2 regions of the Bradyrhizobium sp. 197 genome follow, and region 2 is predicted to be linked to the other one. Evidence: riboswitches for the same ligand, from Rfam matches in the RefSeq annotation. Region 2 holds a riboswitch; the other holds the start of a gene.

Region 1 (7,853 bases), on a different contig from region 2:
GACGCCGAAGCCTTCAATAGACAGATAGGATTAACAGCACCGGCCTCATATCTTGCCGAATGATAGCAGATGCGACGCAAGAACCCGGCGTCCCGCAATGACGTTAAAATGAATGATCCCGTGCTGTCACTCATAACCAAGCGATCGGGTAGGAGGAAGCCTCGCGGCTTCCCCCTCCCACACCACCCTACGTACGGACCCGTAAACCGCGGTTAGTCAAGCCCGATTGAGATGGCGGTGCAGTCCAATGAGGAACGGCAGACCGAGGTGCACGAAAAAGGCGGCGCGATAAGCGTCGTTCATGTGGCTGGCCCCGGCATTCCACCAGGCCACGGCCGTTGAAGGCCGACTGCCATGCCCGCTCCGGATCGAGCCCACGTTGCATCAAGCGCTTGGCAGGTGTCCATGGTCGCTTCCACGGGCGCCAGAGGCCCGCCTTGGGGTCGGACGAATAGTCGCGGCCAGCGTTGCGGTGCCGGCTTGCGAACGCGTCCCTCAGCGCCATCCAAAGCCGGTGATCAAGAGAGCGCGCGATTCGCTGTCCACGCCGCGGATGCCCTTGGTCAGTAAGACGCGGTCCACGATGGGCCCGAGCAGCTTCTCTATTTTTTTGGCCGACCCTCTCCCACATCTCCGTTACGGCCGCCCAGTGAGCTTCCTGCTCCTCGTGACTCTCAGTGTCCGGCGTCCAGCCAGCCGACACCCGGCGCATGAACTATGGCGACACTCCGGGCGCGGCTCTCGCTGTCCGTCCAGACGCGATGGAGTTCGCCTGCCAAGGCCGTTGCCTGGCGGTGGGTCGGATGCACGGGAGCGTCATTGCGGACGGCCTGCCAAGCACCCTCTAGATAGGCCGCGGCGACTCCATGCGCGACTTCGCTTCGCTGGGCTCTGTGGGTGCGGAGGGAAAATCGAACGGCCTGAGCGCTCTCGCTAGGCGTCACAAAAACGAAATCATCACCGAGCGGAATAGCCAGCTCGATGCCCGCAGCCTTGGCGCGGACGTCCGCTGGAATGCGCCGCACGAATGAAGGAAAGCAAGACCCGTCCCGGCGCATCGGCCGAACAACCCTGAACAGCAATGTTACACCCCATTGTTACACAGTCGGGGCCAGCGCAACACTCTGAAAGAGCATAACTTCTCGAATTGCTGCACATCAAGAAGTTGATGGTGCCCAGGAAAGGACTCTGACCTCCAAGTCATCGACCGGACACCACTCCGGTCGAATCGCGCCAGTCACGGCGGTCCGCGCCATGCCTGGCGCACCAAAAAAAGCCCGGCCTCCTCCGGAGGCCAGGCGAAAGTCACGCAGGAACGACGCTGCTTTACGCATCGCACCAGCTTTCGTCGGCAGGGAGGACTTACCGCCGATCGATCTTCGGCGAGGGCATTCGCCGTCAAACAAGGAGAAACGGATATCACTCCGCGCGAAATCTGGAGCCGTTTGCCTTCCGCTCCTGTCGGAAACTTCACGACTTTTCCACCACTCGCCCGCTGTCCGGTTGGGATGGCAGTGCCTTGACCGAGATGGGATCCTGCGCCGGTTTGGCTGCCGTGCCCTGAAACACAAGCGGCAGTTTGCCGTCGCACAGCAGCATTGGCACGTCCCCAAAAACCAACAACGCTCGATTACCTCTCCCGAAGAGCGTGCCAGGGCCTGAATTTCGTATGACGTTCCGTAAGGACCGTAAAATAGATTGTTGTGATGAGACGCATCCACGCGATGGATAAATGAAAAAGTCGGGCTGTGCTTCGCGTCGAGCGTTAATGACGTCGCAATAGGACCTGATCGGACCTCGCCGGCATGCTGTCGGCCGTCGGGTCGAGAATCGAGCTTGTCGCCGGCTGTATGCGACCGCCTCCGCCGACGCCCGCCCGCATTCCGCGGCGCTGGGAACTTTGAAAGCTCCCAAGGACATCGTAAGCCCCCAAAGCGCGTGCATCTTGTTCACAAACGCGTTGGCGAAACGCTCCGGCCCATCATGGCTCGGCCCGCAACTCGCGTGCGGCGGCCACCATATTGACGAGCGCGGGACGCACCTCCTCCCACCTTCGCGTTTTCAGTCCGCAGTCGGGATTGATCCAGAGCTGCCGATCGGAAACTCGCTGCCGCGCCAACACAATCAGCTGCTTGATTTCCGCCGCTGCGGGAATGCACGGTGAATGAATGTCATAGACGCCGGGCCCGATCTCATTTGGATATTTGTAGCTCTTGAAGGCCTCGAGCAATTCCATCTTAGAACGCGACGTCTCGATTGAAATGACGTCGGCATCCATTGCTGCGATCGCATCGATGATTTCGTTGAACTCGGAATAACACATGTGAGTATGGATCTGAGTTCCGTCGGCGACCGGGGAGGAGCAAAGGCGGAAGCTGTCCACCGCCCAATCGAGATAGTTCTTCCACTGCGATTTGCGTAGCGGCAATCCCTCCCGCAACGCAGCCTCGTCGATCTGGATCATGGTCGCTCCAGCCGCCTCAAGGTCGATGACCTCATCTCGGATCGCGAGAGCGATCTGTCGGCATGTCTCGCGCCGCGAGATGTCGTCACGGACAAACGACCAGTTCAGGATCGTCACCGGTCCGGTCAGCATAGCCTTGACGGGTTTTTTGGTCAGAGACTGCGCATAGCGCCACCATTCAACGGTCATGGGCTTCGGCCGGGAGACATCTCCGAACAGGATAGGCGGACGAACGTACCGCGAGCCATAAGACTGAACCCAGCCATGCTTGGTGAAAGCGAAGCCCAACAGCTGCTCGGCAAAGTATTGAACCATGTCATTGCGCTCGAACTCACCGTGTACGAGCACGTCCAGGCCGATATCTTCCTGCCACTTCACGGTACGGGCTGTCTCCGCTTTCAGAAGCTGCTCGTACTGCGTGTCATTCAACGTTCCCCGCGCATGAGCCGCGCGCGCATTCCGGACATCGGCCGTTTGCGGGAAGGATCCGATGGTTGTCGTTGGAAACATCGGCAATGCGAACGAGACGCGCTGGACGTCGGCACGCTGGGTGAACGCGCTGCGACGGCGAAGCATGCTATCGTCGATCGCGGCGATTCGTCCGGCGACATTCGCATTGTGGATCTCGGGCGATGTTTCGCGGGTGACGGCTGCCTCCTCCGAAAGCGCAAGTTCATCGGCCACCTCGGCAGCATGGCCGGCCAGCGCTTTGCCCAATATCGAAAGTTCCTTGATCTTCTGAACTGAGAACGCCAGCCATGTCTTCAGATTGGGATCGAGATCGGTCTCTAGCTCAATGTCGATCGGAACATGAAGCAGCGAGCAGGAAGGAGCAATCTGAACACGGTGCCTGCCCAATTTTTGGACCATAGGAGCAAGTTGGTCGAGCAGCGCCGGAAGATTGGAGCGCCACACGTTCCGACCATCAACGACGCCTAGTGAGACCACGAGATCTCTACGGGTTGTGGCGACAATTGCGTCCAACTGGTCAGGTGCCCGAACCAGATCCACATGAAGCCCGGCAACGGGCAAGGCCAAGGTTGTTTCAAGATTGTCGCCGATAGCCCCGAAATATGTGGCCAGCATTATTTTAAGGGCCGGCACAACCTTTGCGAAATGAGCATAGGCCCAGCGGACAGCCGCCCGCGATGCTTCGTCGACGTCCATCACTAGGCATGGCTCGTCCAGCTGAACCCATTCAGCACCGCGCGAGGATAGTTCGCGGAGAACATCGACATAGACTGGGAGGAGCCGATCGAGCAGCGACAGCGGATTGAATGCGGGATTTGCGCTTTTGCCAAGCTTCAGGAAAGTGACTGGGCCAACTAGGACGGGGCGCGTTTGGTAGCCGAGGCTTTTTGCCTCCTCATATTCCTCGATCGGCTTTCGAGAGGAATACTTAAAGATCTGATCCCGGTGAAATTCCGGCACCATGTAGTGGTAGTTGGTATCGAACCACTTCGTCATTTCCTGAGCGGCTACGCCAGGCCCATGCTGAGCGTGACCACCGTCCTGAGCGCCACGCGCCATGGTGAAGTAGGTCTTGAGCGACACAGGACCTTCGGTCCAGCCGTAGACGTCGGGAATGGCGCCAACCATTAGGCTGGTATCGAGCACATGGTCGTAAAACGAGAAGTCATTCGAAGGAATGACGGTCGCACCGCGGGATTTCTGCCGTGCCCAATTAGCGGCACGAAGTCCACTCCCCGCCTCGAGGAGCTCGGCTTCGCTGGAGTTTCCCGCCCAGTAGCTCTCGAGCGCGACTTTGAGTTCGCGTCGTGGGCCGATGCGTGACGTCCCCAGTGTGGCAACGGGAAGCGAAAGAAAAGACATAGCTCAGACCCCATGATTGGGGCAAAGGCCATGGCGGACGCATGCAGCGAATATCGCGTGAGCGACAGCTGCTTGGCGCACACCGGGACACCCCGCCCGTGGACGATATATTGTCGAGGCAGGTCTCCTGGCTCGCGGGTCGTCGCTGCTGTCCGGCCTTCCCGAAGCCGCATGGCTTCAGTGACTTCGTTGGACAGCGGCTCGCCGCTTACAGTTGCGGGGGCAGCGCCGGCATTGCACCGGCTTCCCTCTTAGCTCCGGATCAAACGAATCCGAAGACCACGACGGCTGGCATTAGGCGCACGAGGATCGATCCGTCAACCTACTAAGTGTCGCCGCGATATTGCCCAAGCGATTGCGAGCTGTACCAGCTAGGGCACAACGGTCTTACTCCCGGCCTGGTAAAAACGCCTAGATCTGTGGAGCCTCCGCTTGTGAATGCGTCCGTCTGCTCGCGTTGGCTCATCCGAGTACGCCAAGCGGGTGTTGATCCTGTTACGACCCTAGCTCCATGCACTCGTGCATCGTGACCGTGGGCAAGCGGATGCCCAGCTTCTCGTACGTCTTCAGGATCTCCGGACCGATCTCGTCGCGCGTGGAGACCGTCTCTTCGGCTTCGAAGCGACGTAGCTTTAGATATCCTGCAAGCTGATCTTGGGATATTCGACGCCCGTCCACCTCGCCTCGGCTCGTCAGCCAACGACGATAAGCCTCAACGCGACGACCTGGAGCATCGAGGCGGCCTTGTCATTATTCGAGACAAATTTGACGGTCTCCTCTGACAGAGCCCTTCGAGGGTTTCTCGGAGTCGATCAGCGCCTTAAGCTCATAACGATGTTGATCGACCTCGATGCGCCGCACGCGGAAGGCGGCCTCCACAAGCTTGACATCTACTCCTTCGTGCGCGAAATCGAGCGGTGAAGCCTTCTGGACGCGGGCTGCTTATGTTGTCTTAGACGGGACACAGGTGTCAGACACCGGACAGACCACAGCGCATTGCGGCGTGTCGGAATGGCCCTCGCACTCCGTACACTTTTTTGCATCGATAACGTAAATGTCGCGCTTGAGGCTGATCGCCGCGTTGGGACACTCGAACTCACATGCCCCACAAACGGTACATTGCGAAGCGACGATCTTGTAAGCCATGCCTTCCGACTCCTTAGGCGAGCGATGCCATTGGCGATCCCTTTCAAATGCCGTGCCAAGGACAGGCGCGCTCAATGATGGGCAACTTGCCCAATGGTGCTGTGCGGGGTCTGAGACCATGTTGCATCTGCGACAGCATGGGCCGCTTCAATATCAAGCCGTGCGAGCCCTCGGGCCCCTACTCCGATAGCCAGTCGCGACTCGACTGCTGCGAGCTTCCGTCGGTTTGTCTGGCATGGCAACGCGGGGCCAAGCGACGCTCGACGATTCCCGAAACCGGCGGCGCGAGTAGAAGCCGCGAGCCGACGCACGTCTACGCCGGATGTCGGCAAACCTCCGGTCACACGCCCTGACCGGAGATTTTGTCCAAGCCGCGCTCACGCCTGCAACGTTAACTCCGCGGATTGACTCGCTGGAGGCTTGCTACAATAACCTTCGGCATCGCTTCGGAGGGAAATGAAGCTCGGCCGGGAGAAGCGATACTGGGTTTGCAAAGTGGCCGATTTAATTGCTGTCAACCGCATGCCTGGTGCCGAGTAGGCATGGCCGCGCGGGCCAGCGCTGGTACGCTTTGCCTGGCTGTGCTCAGTCACTCCTCATGCAACTATTTTGGACGAAGTGGAACAGGGCTGAAAGATGACTGTGCAAATTGCTTCAGCGGCATGGCCTTTCCGAACAGATGGCCCTGCGCAAGGTTGAAGCCGAGTTCGGTCACAGCGATCAGGTCGGCGTGGCTCTCCACGCCTGCGGCGACGGTGCGCACACTGTACTCTTTGGCTAGATCGACGATATGGCGGCACACCGTTCGCTTCAGGGGCCCATTTCCGCAACCGGCGACGTACTGCCGGTCCACTTTTAATTTCATGAACGGGAATTTTTCGAGCCCCATCAGCTGCGGCCAATTGGCGCCGATATTGTCGATTGCAAGGCCAATGTTGTGAAAGCGAACCTCACGCGCGACCTCGATCAGGAGATCTAGGTTCTGGATCGCTTCCTCGCTCTCGATTTCGATCGTCAAGCCGCCGAAAGCGGGGTGCGACGGCATGCGCTGACAGAGATCGCGTACCGCCTGCGGGTCAATCAGGAATGCTGCCGGGAGATTGATGGAGAGATCGGTCGAAGTTTGCTGCTCCAGAAGATACTTCCAATCCTTGATCGCGCGGTCGATCACGAACTGCGACAAGTCCCTAAAATGCGGATCGTGAGCCTCCGGGATGAAATACGCTGGTGGAACAACGCCCCAGGTCGGATGCCGCATTCGCACAAGCGCCTCGGCGCCGCGGCGGCTGAGGGTACACGGGTCAAAGTTCGGCTCATACCAGAGCTCAAGCCAGCCAGCGTGTAAGGCTTCTCCGACATGGACTGCGGGACGGGGCGCCGGCTCTCTGGGCAAGAGCATGGCGACCCGATCGCGCAGCGTCTCGGCTGCAAACGGCGTCCTCAGCGGCGGCAGCATATCAAGTCCATATTCGCCCCCGACCTGCTGCACTGCCGTCATGACGATCGACTCGCGGGCGCCGAACGCCAGCACTCTGCCTGCAAATTCTTCGCGTACGAGTATCTCGAGCAATCGTCCAGGCTCGATGCGATCCGAGCCAATGCCGAGCAGGATCAGATCAGGGAAGTCCGTACAGAGTACGCGCGGCAGCTCGTCAGCAGTCCCGCATTCGCTGATCACAAACCCCATATCCTCTAGCACATCGCGTAGAAAGGCGCGCAGATGCCGCTTGCCCACGGCCACGCACGCTCGCGGCCGCACCTTACGCTGGCCGAAGATTACAGGTTTCCCTCCGACCAGTTCGGCCTGCCCATGCTCCATCGCAACCACTCCCCTTCCGTGAAGGTCCCTTAAACGAGGAGCGAAGGTCCAAACAAGCAGTGCTTGCCATTATCTTTCGATTCTTCGAGGTAAGCTTAAGATAGTGCATTAGCGTGCAAAATCTTTTCGCGATGTTGTTCAGACGATTTTGTCGGGCGCACGCGTATGATACCTGTCCCGGCTCGCGCAACTTTGTACGAGTGACGCACACGAGTGTGGGGAATCTCACCTTCGGACGCACCGAGCTGATGCGCCCTATGCCACGGCGATGATCATGCTGCAAGATGTACTGAATCGACTCTCGTGAGTGATGATCAGCAATCACTCCTACGAAATGTTTGATCGGCATGGCCGGCCTGCCCACGCGCGAATGTGCCGTCTCGTGGATTCCCTATCTAGTCGAAGGAGATCCAACTGAGTTCGCAGCGGGTCAAGCCGCGGTCGATTCTGAGAACGGCAACAGCTTGCACTTACCTCACCTCTGTTGGTTATAGCGAGTGCGGACGTCCTATTCCCTATCGAGCTTGATAGTTTCTCTCAGTTGCGTTCTCTGTATCCTTCTGAACATGGATATCCTCAAGAGGGACTGGA
Region 2 (7,853 bases):
GGCAATCGACCAGCCTTGCGCCGCCGCCGTCGGTTGCGACGAGCGCGGGCACGAGATCGAGCGGCACTTCGCGTTCCATCCAGTCGGTTCCGCGGCGCGCGCGATGCTTGGTGATGCGCGCCTCCATTTCCGCATCGAGAGCCTCGGCCGTTGCGACGTAGAACGGCTGCCCGGGAAAGGCGCGCGTGCGCATTTCCGCACGCTTGCTCTTGCCTGACCGTGCTCCGCCGGTGATCAAAATGACGGCCATAAAGTCTCCTGTCGGCCAGCACTAATCACCAAACTTGGGCAAAGACAAAGCCGAAATCCGCCAGCCGGGGGCTTGCGCTCCGGCCGGGGTTTGCGCAACAGGGGCGGGACAGGAGGCGTGCGTGGGTTTTGCCGGTGCGATGGTCGTGGCGATGGCGGTGGATGCCCTGTTGGGCTGGCCGTCGTGGTTGTTCGCGCGGATCGGCCATCCCGTCACTTGGCTGGGCCGGCTGATCTCTGCCATCGACAGCGCCTGGAATCGTGCGTCCGATCCGCCGGCGCTTCGCCGGGCCGCGGGCGTTGCCGGCGCACTCGTCGTGATCGCGCTCGCCGTCGCGCTCGGTTGGGCGCTTCAGTCCTTGCCTCCCTTGGGCTGGATCCAGGTCGTGCTGGTCGGCGTCCTGGCCTGGCCGCTGGTCGCCTTGCGCTCCTTGCTCGACCACGTTGCTGCCGTCGCAAATCCCATGCGGGCCGGTGATATCGCCGCCGCACGCGACGCGGTCTCGCGCATCGTTGGCCGCGATCCCCTGACGCTCGACGAGGCCGGCATCGCGCGCGCGGCGATCGAGAGTCTCGCCGAGAATGCATCCGACGGCATTGTCGCACCCGTGTTCTGGGGCGCGCTGTTCGGTCTGCCCGGCATCTTGGGCTACAAGGCGATCAACACGCTGGACTCCATGATCGGTCATCGCAACGAACGGCACGAAGCCTTCGGCTGGGCGGCGGCGCGCATCGACGACGTCGCCAATTTCATTCCAGCGCGGCTGACCGGGTTTCTGTTCGTGCTGCTTGCGCCACAGCGATCCGAGGCGTTGTCTTGCATGATGCGGGATGCACGCCGTCATCGCTCGCCGAATGCCGGCTGGCCGGAAGCGGCCATGGCCGGCGCGCTTGGTGTGCGGCTCAGCGGTCCGCGCATCTATCACGGCAGCACCACGAACGAGCCATGGCTGAATGAAGGTGCGCGCGATCCGCTCGCCGCCGACATCGGCACGGGGCTGATGGTTTATCGCCGCGCCATGCTGCTGCTCGCCGGAATCCTTGCGATCCTGGTCTTCGCGTGAAAGAACAGCGCATGCGCGAGCACGGTGGCAATCTCGATTTGGCCCAGCAGCGTTTCGGCGGTCGCGCCGAGGACTGGATCGATCTGTCGACGGGGATCAACCGCCTGCCTTATCCCGTGGGCGAGGTGAGCTCGCGCGCTTGGAATGCCTTACCGTCGCGATCCGAGATCGAGGCGCTGCATCAGGCGGCGCGGCACGCTTACCGCACCAGCGCGGCGGTCGCTGCGCTTGGCGGCGCCCAGGCCGCAATTCAATTGCTGCCGCAACTCGCACCACCCGGTCGCGCGCGCATCCTCGCGCCGACCTACAACGAATATGCCGGGGTCCTCTCGGCCGCGGGCTGGGAGGTGGAAGAGGTCAGCGCGCTCGAGGCGCTGACCGGCGCGGACCTCGCCATTGTCATCAATCCCAATAATCCCGACGGCCGGTGCCATCCGTCAAAGGATTTGCTGGAGCTGCTGCCGCGCGTCGGCCGTCTCGTCATCGACGAGAGTTTTGCCGATATGGACCCGCAACTGTCGCTTGCACCGGAAGCAGATCGGCCGGGGCTGCTGATCCTGCGCTCCTTCGGAAAGTTCTATGGCCTTGCCGGCCTGCGGCTTGGCTTTGCGCTCGGCAATTCGTCCGATATTGCCAGGCTCGCGGCGTTGTCGGGGCCGTGGCCGGTCTCGGGAGCGGCGATCGCGATTGGCTGCCGCGCTCTGCGTGACGATGCCTGGGCGGAAGCCACATCCGCGCGGCTCGCGCGAGACTGCGTTCGTCTCGACGCCATGGTGCAGTCGCAAGGCTGGACGCTCGTTGGCGGGACGCCACTGTTTCGTCTCTACGAGACACCCGACGCGCTCGCCGCGCAGGAAACGCTGGCGCGTAGCCAGATCTGGTCGCGCGTGTTCGCGCGAGAGCCGACATGGCTGCGCCTCGGGCTTCCGGGCAGCGAATCCGAATGGACGCGTCTGGCCGCGGCTCTAGCGCGCTAGCGCGAGCAGGCCGTCGACGTCGAGATGCTGCTCGATGTGATCGGCGAGGGCATCGAGCGCACTCTCGATCCTGGCGTGATACGGCTCGTCGCCTGCGGGAATGTCTAGCTTTGCCAAAAACGCCTTGCGGAAATCATCCGACCTGAAAAGGCCGTGCAGATAACTGCCTTGCACACGTCCGTCGCGCGAGATCGCGCCTTCCGGTTCACCATTCAGCTTTGCGAATGGCCGCGCGCGGTCGGGCCCGTCGGTGCGGCCGATGTGGATTTCGTAGGCTTCGATCGGCTGATCCGTCGCGGCATGCACGGCCGCGATGCGCGTCAGCGTCTTCTGCGGGCTCATCACCGTTTCTACGTCCAGAAGTCCGAGACCCGGTGTGTCGCCCGCGGGGCCCTCGATGCCATCGGGATCAGTGACGCTGTGTCCGAGCATCTGATAGCCGCCGCAGAGGCCGAGCACATGGCCGCCTCTGCGGTAGTGCGCCAGGAGATCGATGTCCCAGCCCTGCGCGCGCAGGAAGGCGAGGTCGCCGCGGGTGGACTTCGAGCCGGGAATGATGACGAGCCTGACGTCGCCGGGAATGGCTTCGCCCGGCCGCACCATCACGAGATCGACGCCAGGCTCGAGTTTTAGCGGATCGAGATCGTCGAAATTGGCGATCCGCGACAGCGCGAGACATGCGATCTTGCATTGCCCCGGCTTGCGCGCATCGCTCAGGCCCAGCGCATCCTCGGCCGGCAGCTCGCCGGCGCGCGTGAACCAGGGCAGCACGCCGAAGCCGCGCCATGATGTTTTCTGCTCGATCAGCTTGTAGCCGTCGTCGAACAGCGTGGGGTCGCCGCGGAACTTGTTGATGACAAAACCCTGGATCATCGCGGCATCGTCCGGGTCGATCACCGTCTTGATGCCGACGAGTTGCGCGATGACCCCGCCGCGGTCGATGTCGCCGACCAGTACCACCGGCACATCGGCCTTGCGCGCAAAGCCCATATTGGCGATGTCGGCCTCGCGTAAGTTCACCTCGGCCGGACTGCCGGCGCCTTCGACCAGCACGAGATCGGCGCGCACCTTCAGCCGCCCAAAGCTCTCCAGCACGGCGCCCATCAATGACGGCTTCATCGCCGCATATTCGCGCGCGCGCGCGGTCGCGATGCGTTTCCCCTGCACGATCACCTGCGCGCCGACATCGGTCTCGGGCTTCAGCAGCACCGGGTTCATGTCGGTGTGCGGCTCGACGCCGGCGGCGAGCGCCTGGAGCGCCTGGGCGCGGCCGATCTCGCCGCCGTCGACGGTCACGGCCGCATTGTTCGACATGTTCTGCGGCTTGAACGGGAGCACGCGCAGGCCGCGTCGCGTGAAGGCCCGCGCGAGGCCGGCGACGATGAGCGACTTGCCCACGTCCGAGCCGGCCCCCTGGATCATCAATGCGCGCGCCATCGCGTCGTGCTCAGAACTCGACGCCGGCTTGCGCCTTGATGCCGGAGCGGAAGGGATGCTTGACCAGCGTCATCTCGGTGACGAGATCGGCGATCTCGATCAGCTCGTCCTTGGCGTTGCGTCCCGTGAGCACGACATGCGTCATCGGCGGCTTCTGCGTAGCCAGAAAATCGACGACCTCGGCGATGTCGAGATAGTCGTAGCGCAGCGCGATGTTGATCTCGTCGAGCACGACCATGCGCAGGTTGTGGTCGAGAATTAGCTCCTTGGCCTTCTCCCAGCCGGCGCGCGCGGCGGCGATGTCGCGGGCGCGGTCCTGCGTCTCCCAGGTGAAGCCTTCGCCCATGGCGTGGAACTGGCAGAGGTCGCCGAAATGGCCGGTAAGCATGCGGCGTTCGCCGGTATCCCAGGCACCCTTGATGAACTGCACGACCGCGCAGGGGAAGCCGTGGGCGACGCAACGGACGATCATGCCGAAGGCGGAGGAGGACTTGCCCTTGCCGGCGCCGGTGTGGACGATGATGAGGCCCTTTTCACCGCTCTTGGTCGCTATGATCTTGTCGCGGGCGACCTTCTTCTTCGCCATTTTCGAGGCGTGGCGGGCGTCGGTCTCGTCGACCGTTTGGGTATCCGGTTCAGGCGTCATCGGACGGGGTCCTTCGGCTTGACAAGAGGCGGCCGGGGGCAAATGGTGGCCCGGCGTTGGTTCCTGTCCTACGACAGGCGAAGAGGGAATGCGATAGGGTCCGAATCGGCAAGATTTGGTTCCAAAATGCAGCCGCCCCCGCGACCGTGACCGGAGAGATGCCCGAAGCCACTGACCCCTTGGGGATCGGGAAGGCGGGGATCGAAGGGGAAACCCTGCTCCGGAAGCCGGGAGACCTGCCAGCGCGGACGATTTTGGACCGGCGGACGGGGTGTTCCGCGACGGGGAAGCGGGCCTTCGCAAGAATGGTTCGTGCGCCTCTTCGCTTCCCGCTATTTATTCTGGAAGAGGCGATGACCGTCACACTTCACGTCTGCATCACCTGCCGTGCCGGGGAGTCGCTCGGCGAGGGCGAGGCGACACCCGGCAAGCGCCTGCATGGTGCGATCCTCGATGCCGGCGTGCCCGACGGCGTCAATGTAGTTCCGGTCGAATGCCTGTCTGCATGCAGCCAGGGCTGCTCGGTCGCGCTCAGCGCGCCCGGCCGCTGGTCTTATGTCTATGGTCGCCTGTCGGATGCGAATGCGCCCGACGTGGTCGCGGGCGCCGCCGCCTATGCCGCCGCGCCCGACGGCCTCGTGCCCTGGCGCAGCCGTCCCGAGATCTTCCGCAAGCAATCGCTTGCCCGCATTCCCCCCATGGCCGTCGTGCCGGAGACCGCCGAATGAATTCGCTCGCAAAAGTCCCGGTCACGGTGGTCACGGGATTTCTCGGCTCCGGCAAGACGACGCTGATCCAGCATCTGCTCGCCAACGCCAACGGCAAGAAGCTTGCGGTGCTCGTCAACGAGTTCGGCAGCCAGGGCGTTGACGGCGAGATCCTGAAATCCTGTGCCGATGCCAATTGCCCGGAAGAGAACATCATCGAGCTCGCCAATGGCTGCATCTGCTGCACCGTCGCCGACGATTTCATTCCGACCATGGAGAAGTTGCTGTCGCGGCCGGTAAGGCCCGATCACATCCTGATCGAAACCTCGGGCCTGGCGCTGCCAAAGCCGTTGCTGAAGGCATTTGACTGGCCGGAGATCCGTTCGCGCATCACGGTCGACGGCGTAATCGCGCTGGCCGATGCCGAAGCTGTCGCCGCTGGTCGCTTCGCGCCCGACCCGATTGCTGTCGAAGCGCAGCGCGCGGCGGACAAAAATCTCGATCACGAGACGCCGCTGTCGGAGGTGTTCGAGGACCAGATCGCCTGCGCGGACATCGTGCTGCTGACCAAGGCGGATCTTGCGGGCGCGGCAGGCCTCGAAGCGGCCAAGGCGGCGATCACCGCCGAGATGCCGCGCCGCGTGCCGATGTTGCCGGTGACCGATGGCGCGATCGACGCGCGCCTCATTCTCGGTCTCGGCGCTGCCGCCGAGAAAGATCTTGCTGCGCGTCCTTCGCATCACGACGGCGAGGAAGAGCACGAGCACGATGATTTTGCTTCGGTCGTGATCGATCTTCCTGAAGTCGCCGATGTCGATGCGCTGGTCGCATCGGTCCAGCGTCTCGCACGCGAGCAAAACGTGCTGCGCGCCAAGGGTTACATCGCGGTTGCGGGCAAGCCGATGCGCTTGCTGTTGCAAGCAGTCGGTGAACGCGTGCGCCACCAGTTCGACAAGCCCTGGGGCGCTGGTCACAGGCAGTCAAAGCTCGTCGTGATCGGCGAGCACGGAAATATTGATGAAGCCGCGATCAAGGCGGGACTCGGTATCTGATGCACGTCGTCTTCCGCGAGAGCCGCGGTCTCGAGGAGACCGCGACGCCAAGGGACATCGGCCAGGACCCGGCCGATCTCGTGGTGCTCTCGTATTCGGATTCCGATCTTGCGGCGTTCGCGGCCGGCTGGCGCCGTGGCCGCGACACTCTGCCGTCGCTGCGGCTCGTCAATCTCGCAGAGCTCCGTCATCCGCTTTCGGTCGACACCTATATCGAGCGTACGCTGTCGCAGGCGCGCGGCATTCTGGTGCGTCTGATCGGCGGTGAGTCCTATTGGACGTATGGGCTCGCGGCTCTGCAGCAACTGGCTAGGGATCGCGGCATCGTCCTGGCCGTGCTGCCGGCCGACGGCCGCGACGACACGCGGCTGGACGCATATTCGACCTTGCCGGTCTCGACGCTGCGGCGGCTCAAGGTGCTCTGCGACACCGGCGGCCCCGTCGCGGCGCAAGCGGCGATCGCGCAACTCGCGCTGGCCTCCGGTCTCTATGCCGGGCCGGTTATCGGCGAGATGAACGTTCCCGAGATGGGTTTTTACGACCCCGCGCGCGGCGTCATTGCGGCGCCGACTGACGGCGAGGGCAAGCCGCGCGCGCTGGTGACGTTCTATCGCTCCTATCTCACCGCCGCGGACACCGGCCCGGTCAATGCCCTGATTGCCGCGCTGCGCGAGAAGGGATTTGATGCGCATGGCGTGTTCGTCACCTCGCTGAAGGCTGCGGGCATCTCGGATTGGCTTAGGGGGTATTTCGCGAAGAATCCTCCGGCTGCGATCGTTAATGCGACGGCGTTCTCGGCGGTGGGCGAGGACGGCACGACGCCGTTCGATGCTGCATCCTGTCCGGTGTTCCAGGTCGCGCTCTCATCGGTGCGGCGCGAGGACTGGACCGAGTCGCTGCGTGGTCTGTCGCCCGGCGATCTCGCGATGCATGTGGTGCTGCCGGAGGTCGACGGCCGTCTGTTCGAGGGCGTGGTGAGCTTCAAATCGGCCGCGATGCGCGATCCCGATCTGCAATTCTCGCATCTTGCGCATCGCGCGGATGAAGAGCGCGTGAACGCCGTCGCCGCGCGCGTTGCAGCCTGGCGGCGCCTTGCCGAGAAGCCGGCTGCCGACAAGCGGTTGGCGCTCGTGCTCTCGAACTATCCGGGTCGTCCGCACCAGATCGCGCATGCGGTCGGTCTCGATGCGCTTGCTTCGGTCGAAGCGTTGCTGTCCGACCTCGCGGAGGCCGGCTTCGATGTCGCGCCGATCCATGGACTCGGCGAGACGCTGCTCAAGCAGACCTTGAGCTGGAGCATTGCCGATTACCGCGCGGCGCTCGCGCGCCTTCCGCAAGTCTTGCAGGATGATCTCGCGCAAGCCTGGGGCGCGCCGGAGACCGATCCGAGTTGCCGCGATGGCGCGTTTCATTTCGCGGCCATCGCGTGCGGCCAATCGATCATCGCGGTTCAGCCGGAGCGCGGCGATGCGACCGCGCGCGATGCCGACTATCACGATCTCGCTCGCACGCCACGCCACGCCTATGTTGCGTTCTATCTTTGGCTGCGGGGGCAGGGCTGTGATGCCGTCGTGCACATGGGCGCGCATGGCACGCTGGAATGGCTGCCCGGAAAATCCGTGGCGCTGTCGCAGACGTGCTGGCCGGAAGCCCTGACCGGCGATTTGCCTGTCATCTATCCCTTCATCGTCAACGATCCTGGCGAGGCCGCGCAGGCCAAG

Evidence for each region. A riboswitch is a leader RNA that binds a small molecule or an ion and turns the genes downstream of it on or off. The one in region 2 is predicted to bind cobalamin.
Region 1: another riboswitch for cobalamin. It lies ahead of metE (5-methyltetrahydropteroyltriglutamate--homocysteine S-methyltransferase); the one in region 2 lies ahead of IVB27_RS19320 (DUF1636 family protein).

The regions. Positions count from the first base shown of each region.
Region 1 is NZ_JADPJJ010000087.1:35,935-43,787, forward strand. Features, by position in the region: gene IVB27_RS20210 (cytochrome-c peroxidase) at 1-28, shown strand, start outside; gene IVB27_RS20215 (hypothetical protein) at 867-1,031, shown strand; gene IVB27_RS42995 (hypothetical protein) at 1,471-1,599, opposite strand; gene metE (5-methyltetrahydropteroyltriglutamate--homocysteine S-methyltransferase) at 1,982-4,297, opposite strand; cobalamin riboswitch at 4,398-4,596, opposite strand; gene IVB27_RS20225 (hypothetical protein) at 4,952-5,218, shown strand; gene IVB27_RS20230 (4Fe-4S binding protein) at 5,240-5,443, opposite strand; gene IVB27_RS20235 (EAL domain-containing response regulator) at 6,048-7,262, opposite strand.
Region 2 is NZ_JADPJJ010000079.1:107,612-115,464, reverse strand. Features, by position in the region: gene cobU (bifunctional adenosylcobinamide kinase/adenosylcobinamide-phosphate guanylyltransferase) at 1-250, opposite strand, end outside; gene cbiB (adenosylcobinamide-phosphate synthase CbiB) at 372-1,313, shown strand; gene cobD (threonine-phosphate decarboxylase CobD) at 1,325-2,290, shown strand; gene IVB27_RS19330 (cobyric acid synthase) at 2,279-3,727, opposite strand; gene cobO (cob(I)yrinic acid a,c-diamide adenosyltransferase) at 3,738-4,373, opposite strand; cobalamin riboswitch at 4,414-4,631, shown strand; gene IVB27_RS19320 (DUF1636 family protein) at 4,727-5,101, shown strand; gene cobW (cobalamin biosynthesis protein CobW) at 5,098-6,132, shown strand; gene cobN (cobaltochelatase subunit CobN) at 6,132-7,853, shown strand, end outside.